2 linked regions of the Duganella dendranthematis genome follow. The protein of the gene in region 1 interacts with the protein of each later gene in a pairwise test. Links are inferred from orthologs where the notes say so. Each region holds a gene or a part of one and is shown on either strand. Other genes may lie near its edges.

Region 1 (3,317 bases):
GCGGTTTGCAGGCCGCGCAGCATCAGGATGCTCAGCACGGCCACCTTGTCCTGCTCCAGCGACCACTTGATGCGCATGCGATGCTCGTACTTGGTGACGCGGGCGCCAGCCTGGGTGATGCCGTTGACGTACTTGCGCTGCATCAGCCGCTGCAGCACTTCGGACACCGCTTCTTCCGACAGCGCCATCACCGGATCGCGGCTGGACAGCTGGTTGCAGCCGTTGACCAGCGCGTTCAGCGACAGCGGATAGTTATCGGGCGTTAGCGCTTCCTTCTCGGCCAGCACGGCCAGCACGCGGATTTCAAACGGGTCCAGCACTTCTGCGCCATCGGGCGTATCTTCCATGACTTGCTTCCTTATTCGACGAGCTTGTTCAGTTGGTCAGAATTCAATTTATCACACTCGGGCACGCTCTGGCACTCCAGCCCGGCCGCCCGCAGAGTCGCCGCCAGTTGTTCGATGCGCTGCTCCTGCTTGGCGGCATGTTCGATCAGTCCGCGCAGCGCCTTCGACAGCGGATCGTCGCCGTTGGGCGTGACGCCGTAGGCGGCGAACGGGTTGCCGGCGGCGTTGAGTAAATCCTTTTGGACGATGTGGGCCGGATTGCCGACGGCGGTCGCGCCCGGCGGCACCGGCTTCAGCAGCACGGCGTTGGAGCCGACCTTGGCGTAATCGCCGACCGTAAAGCCGCCCAGCACCTTGGCGCCGGCGCCGATGATGACGCCGCGGCCCAAGGTGGGATGGCGCTTGGCGCCGGTATGCAGCGAGGTGCCGCCCAGCGTCACGCCCTGGTAGATGGTGCAATCGTCGCCGACTTCGGCGGTTTCGCCGATCACCACGCCGAAGCCGTGATCGATGAAGACGCGGCGGCCGATGCTGGCGCCAGGGTGGATTTCAATGCCGGTGAGGATGCGGGCCAGGTAGGAGACGAAGCGGCCCAGCCATTTCAGCTTGTGGGTCCAGTACCAGTGCGCCCAGCGGTGCAGCACGATGGCTTGCAACCCGGGATAGCAGGTCAGCACCTCCCAGGCGTTGCGGGCGGCGGGATCGCGTTCGATGATGCTGTTGATGTCCTGACGGAGACGGTGGAACATGATGTGAGCGGAATGACAACCGGAACGCCCATGTTAGCGCATTCGATCGGACGTTGCTGAGGGGGAGTTCGGCCCGATGAGCCGGGTGATGGACCCCCGCCTGCGCGGGGACGACGGGGCGCCCGGCACCTGCGCGGGACGGGCGTCATTCCCGCGCAGGCGGGAATCCGTGCTGAGTCGACTCAGCCTTCTTTGGCGATACGCTGACGGCGCGCTTCGTACAGGCACACGCCCGACGCCACCGACACGTTCAGACTCTCAACCGAGCCGAACATCGGAATGCTGACCAGCATGTCGCAGGTCTCGCGCGTCAGGCGGCGCATGCCCTCGCCTTCCGAACCCATCACCAGCGCGGTCGGGCCGGTGAAGTCGGCTTCGTACAGGCCTTTTTCGCCGTCATCCGAGGTACCGATCAGCCAGATATCGCGATCCTTCAGGTCACGCAGGGTGCGCGCCAGATTGGTCACGGTGATATAAGGCACGGTTTCCGCCGCGCCCGACGCTACCTTGGCCGCCGTCGCATTTAAGCCAACCGCGCGGTCCTTCGGCACAATCACCGCATGCGCGCCCACGCCATCGGCGACGCGCAGGCAAGCGCCCAGGTTATGCGGATCGGTAATGCCATCCAGCACCAGCAGCAGCGGCGGACCGTCAATCGCATCCAGCAGTTCATCCAGATTGCGCGCCAGCGCCAGCTGCGACGCAAACGCAATCACGCCCTGGTGACGACGGGTGCCAACAATTTTGTCCAGACGTGCCGAATCGACCGGCATCACGCGCACGCCAGCCGCTTTGGCGTTGGCGATCAAATCCTTCATGCGGCGGTCGTCACGACCGGCATCGACGAAAATTTCTTCCACAGAGGCGGCCTCGTGACGCAAACGCGAGGTCACCGCGTGAAAACCGAAAATCATTTTGTTCTTACTCATTTATCGCTTCTTCTTACTATTAGAGGCAGCTTTGGCTGCTCTGGGTTTGGCTGCGGGTGCAGCCTTGGTCTTGGCCACGGCAGGCTTGGCGGAAGCCGCCGGCTTGCGCGAAGGCTTGCCGGATTTGGCAGGTTGGGCGGCCGGTGCCGGCGCCGGCATCGACGGAACAGGCTTGAGATTGGTCTTGCGGTCTTTGGCCTGACGCTCGCCCTTGTCCGGACGTGGCGGCGGCGCATCGGCCCCGGCCAGGCGCAGGTCGATCTTGCGCGACTCCAGGTCCACGCGCACCACCTGCACGCTGACATGGTCGGTCAGCTGGAAGGTCTTGCCGGAGCGTTCGCCTTTCAGCTCGTGACGCGCATCGTCGTACTGGAAGTAATCCTGGCCCAGGTCGGTGATGTGCACCATGCCTTCGACAAACAACTGGTCCAGCTGCACGAAGATGCCGAAGGTGGCCACGCCGGTGATGACGCCGGTGTATTCCTCGCCCAGCTTGTCCTGCATGAAGTAGCACTTCAGCCAGTTCTCGACATCGCGCGACGCTTCGTCGGCGCGGCGTTCGTTGGCCGAGCAGTGCACGCCCAGCGCGTCCCACACGGTCAGGTCGCCGGCTTTTTTCTCTTTGCCCTCGGCCTTGTCCTTGGCTTGCTGCTTGCGGGTGGCGTTCGAGACGTTGGTGTTCAGCACGCTGGTGCTGGCGATCTTCGGCTCGTATTTCTTGCCCAGCAGGATGGCCTTGATGGCGCGGTGCGTCAGCAAGTCCGGATAGCGGCGAATCGGGCTGGTGAAGTGGGCATACGCCTCATACGCCAGGCCGAAGTGGCCGATGTTGTCCGGTGAGTAGACCGCCTGCTGCATCGAGCGCAACAGCATGGTCTGCAGCAGCGACGCATCCGGACGCCCCTTGATCTCGCGCATCAGCGCGGCATAGTCGCCCGCAGCCGGCTTGTCGCCGCCACCCAGGTTCAGGTTGACCTGCTTGAGGAAGCTGCGCACTTGCTTGAGCTTTTCACCGCTCGGCGTGGCGTGAATGCGGTAGGTGCCCGGATGCTTGTTGCGAATCAGCAGATCGGCCGCGCAAACGTTGGCGGTCAACATGCACTCTTCAATCAGACGGTGCGCATCATTGCGGGTGCGCGGGATGATCTTCTCGATCTTGCCGTTCGGATTGCAGACGATATAGGTTTCGGTGGTCTCGAAATCGATGGCGCCACGTTCCGCGCGCGCTTTCAGCAGCGCCTGGAACACGTCGTACAGATTCAGCAGGTGCGGCACGATGCCTGGACGGCGCG
Region 2 (3,265 bases), 680 kb from region 1 along the record:
CCGCGCGCCACCAGCTTCATCATCGGGCTGATGTCGTGCGATACCGATACCTGCGTGAAGCCGATCTCGCGCGCGATACTGGCCACGCGGCTTTCGTGCGCGTGATAGCGGTAGCCGTGCATGAACACCACCGCCAGCGAACGCAGGCCGGTCGCATACGTTTGCTCCAGACCTGCGCGCGTGGAGTCCAGGTCCAGTGCAGTCACCATTTCACCGTGCGCGCCGATGCGCTCATCGATTTCGATTACATGGCTGTACAGCAGTTCCGGCAGCAGGATGCGGCGGTCGAACAGGCGCGGACGATTTTGATAGGCGATTCGCAGCGCATCGCGGAAGCCACGCGTGATGGCCAGCGCAGTGGGTTCGCCCTTGCGCTCCAACAGCGCGTTGGTGGCCACCGTGGTGCCCATCTTGACGGCGCCGATCTGCTCTACCGGAATCGGCTTGCCCTTGGCCACGCCCATCAGCTGGCGGATGCCGGCGATGGCCGCATCCATGTAGTGCTCGGGATTCTCCGACAGCAGCTTGAGCGTGCGCAACCGGCCATCTGGCGCGCGCGCCACGATGTCGGTGAACGTACCGCCACGGTCGATCCAGAATTCCCAATCCATGCGTGCCTCGCTAAGTTGTGAAGCGTGTATTGTAGTGCCGACGCAGTGGACGCGCCCACACAAATATCGATGCTAAAATGACACGATGAATCCACTCTACACCGTTGCCGAAATCCGCGCTATCGAGCGCGCTGCCACCGCTACCCTGCCGCAGGGCGCCCTGATGCAGCGCGCCGGCCAGGCGAGCGCCAACGCCGCGCTGGATCTGCTGCCCCTGACCACCAATCAGGCCAGGGTGCTGGTGCTGGCCGGTCCCGGCGACAATGGCGGCGACGCGCTGGAAGCGGCGGCGCACCTGTCGTACACCGGCGCGCAAGTCACGCTAATCCATTTCGGCCCGGCAGACCACAGCCGGTCCTCGGCCGAACGCCAGGCCGCGCTGCAACGCGCCAAGGCCAGCGACGCCCGCTTCCGCGCGGTGGAAGACGCCAACATCGCCGGCACCGAATGGCATCTGGTGGTGGATGGCCTGTTCGGCATCGGTTTGAAACGGCCGCTCAGCGGCGCGCTGCGGGCGCTGGTGGAGACGGTCAACCAGCTGCGTTGCAGCGTGCTGGCGCTGGACGTGCCGAGCGGTCTGGATGCCGACACCGGCGGCGTGGTGGGGCCGGACGGCGTGGCGCTGCACGCGACCCACACCATCACGTTCATAGGCAACAAGCCTGGACTGCACACTTGCGATGGCCGCGACTATGCGGGACTGGTCGACATCTCGCGGCTGGAAATCGATGCCAGCCACTTTGCGCCGGCTGCGCTGCACCTGAACGAGGTTAAGTTTTTCGCCCGCCATCTGAAGGCGAGGCGGCACAACTCGCACAAAGGCAGCTACGGCAATGTGGCGGTGATCGGCGGCGCGCGCGGCATGAGCGGCGCGCCGATTTTGGCCGCGCGCACGGCGCTCAACAGCGGCGCCGGCCGCGTCTACGCTTTGTTCGTGGAAGACGCGCTGCCATGCGATCCCGGCCAGCCGGAACTGATGTGTCGACTCGCCGGTGATTACGACCTGGATCAGGCCACGCTGGTGATCGGCCCCGGACTGGGCGCCTCGACCGCCGCGCAAGCCCTGCTCGCAAGCGCCATCGCCAGCGGCAGCCCGCTGCTGGCCGACGCCGACGCGCTCAATCTGCTGGCCGCCGACACCGCAATGCAAACCGTGCTTGCCCAGCGCAGCAAGCCGACGGTGCTGACGCCGCATCCGCTGGAAGCCGCGCGCCTCCTGGGTAGCAATATCGGCGCCGTGCAGGCCGACCGTCTGGCGTCAGCCCGCACGCTGGCCGCGCGCCTCAACGCAGTGGTGGTCTTGAAAGGATCAGGCACGGTCATCGCCGCGCCGGACGGCAAGGCCGTCATCAACACCACCGGCAATCCAGCGCTGGCCACGGCCGGTACCGGCGACGTGCTGGCAGGCCTGTGCGGCGCGCTGCTGGCGCAAGGTTGGCCACATTGGGAAGCCGCGCTGGCGGCAGTCTGGCTGCATGGCATCGCGGCGGATGTGCTGGTTAGCGAAGGCCGCGGCCCGATTGGCCTGACCGCCGCCGAACTGATCCCCGCCATCCGCGCGGCGCTCAACCGCATGGTGCAGCATCACGGCCGCTAGCGTTTCAGGTCGGCCTGAATGATGTTCAGGAAGTTTTCAGTCGACCATTCCAGATCGCGCACCACGATCTGCGGCGTGTAGAACTGCCCCGCCGCACGCGGACGGCCCACGTAGACCTTGTTTGGAATGACAGCTTTCGCAGCGCCGGAGACCAGCGACTGGTAGCGCACTTCCATGTAATTGCTGTCAGCCGAACTCGGCGCGCCGATCAGTTTGGTATTCGGGAACATGGTGAAGTAGTCCACCGCATCCAGACAAGCACTGGCACACTGGCCGGGCACAATGACGTACACAGGGCGGTTGAAGGCGGGAGGCCCGGCTTCATTGGGTCGCTTGGCGGCGGATGCGGACGTTGCGCCGGCTGCGGCCGCTGCGCCGGCGCCGGTGACATAGAACTTTTCGCCGCGCTCCAACGCTTCCTGCATGACGTTGGCGAGCGCATTGATGCCTTCCGCCACCTCGGCATTGCCCTGCTCTTTCAGGATGCCGACCATCCACCGAACATGCGCCACATTGCCGGGCGAGACGCGCCACCAGACTTGCTGCTTGCCCATGCGCTGCTGGTCGCGCCGCGCCATCTCGGCATCGCCCCACAAGGCACCGGCAAAGTCCAGGCTCCACAGCGACGATCCACCGTGATTGCCGCGCAGGTCGATCACCACGGCATCCGCCTGCTGATAACGCTGCGGATGCGCGCGCAGTTCCGCCGACATTGCGCGATAGGCCGTGCGTTGCGCTTCGTCCGGCTGGAATTCCGGCATGGCGGCCCAATACAGGCGCGGACGCGGCTCGCTCAGGCCGACCGGCAGCGTGGTGCCATTGTAGCTTTGCTGGCGCCATTGCAGCATCTCGTTGGTGTACTGACTCCACGCCAGCGTCATTGAAAACTGTTTGCCATCCAGCGTGAAGGTGCACACCTGCGGCCGCTTGATAAACGGATTGCCCTTGTCGACAAACACGTCGGGCGCTTCGATCCACCAGTTGCCCGGCTCATCGCTGCGCCCCTGGAACGCAAACACATTGGTTTGCGCCAGGGTAACAATCGACTCGCCATCGC

Evidence for each region.
Region 2: the proteins of rlmB (region 1) and HH213_RS25255 interact in binary tests that used the Escherichia coli proteins (3 or more experiments, as listed by UniProt). The link is inferred for Duganella dendranthematis from one-to-one orthologs.

What each region holds. Positions count from the first base shown.
Region 1 is NZ_CP051684.1:4,834,129-4,837,445, reverse strand. Bases 153-3,151 are described here. They hold rlmB (23S rRNA (guanosine(2251)-2'-O)-methyltransferase RlmB), read right to left. Parts: upstream 2,026-3,151; coding sequence 1,279-2,025; downstream 153-1,278. Other genes in these bases: rnr (ribonuclease R), read right to left, coding at 2,026-3,151; cysE (serine O-acetyltransferase), read right to left, coding at 359-1,096; HH213_RS22300 (YceH family protein), read right to left, coding at 153-347. In the rest of the region: more of HH213_RS22300, read right to left, coding at 1-152; more of rnr, read right to left, coding at 3,152-3,317. UniProt on the Escherichia coli protein: Specifically methylates the ribose of guanosine 2251 in 23S rRNA.
Region 2 is NZ_CP051684.1:5,512,511-5,515,775, reverse strand. What follows is about bases 6-2,952. They hold HH213_RS25255 (NAD(P)H-hydrate dehydratase), read left to right. Parts: upstream 6-696; coding sequence 697-2,208; downstream 2,209-2,952. Other genes in these bases: HH213_RS25250 (S41 family peptidase), read right to left, coding at 2,205-2,952; HH213_RS25260 (hydantoinase B/oxoprolinase family protein), read right to left, coding at 6-611. In the rest of the region: more of HH213_RS25260, read right to left, coding at 1-5; more of HH213_RS25250, read right to left, coding at 2,953-3,265. UniProt on the Escherichia coli protein: Bifunctional enzyme that catalyzes the epimerization of the S- and R-forms of NAD(P)HX and the dehydration of the S-form of NAD(P)HX at the expense of ADP, which is converted to AMP.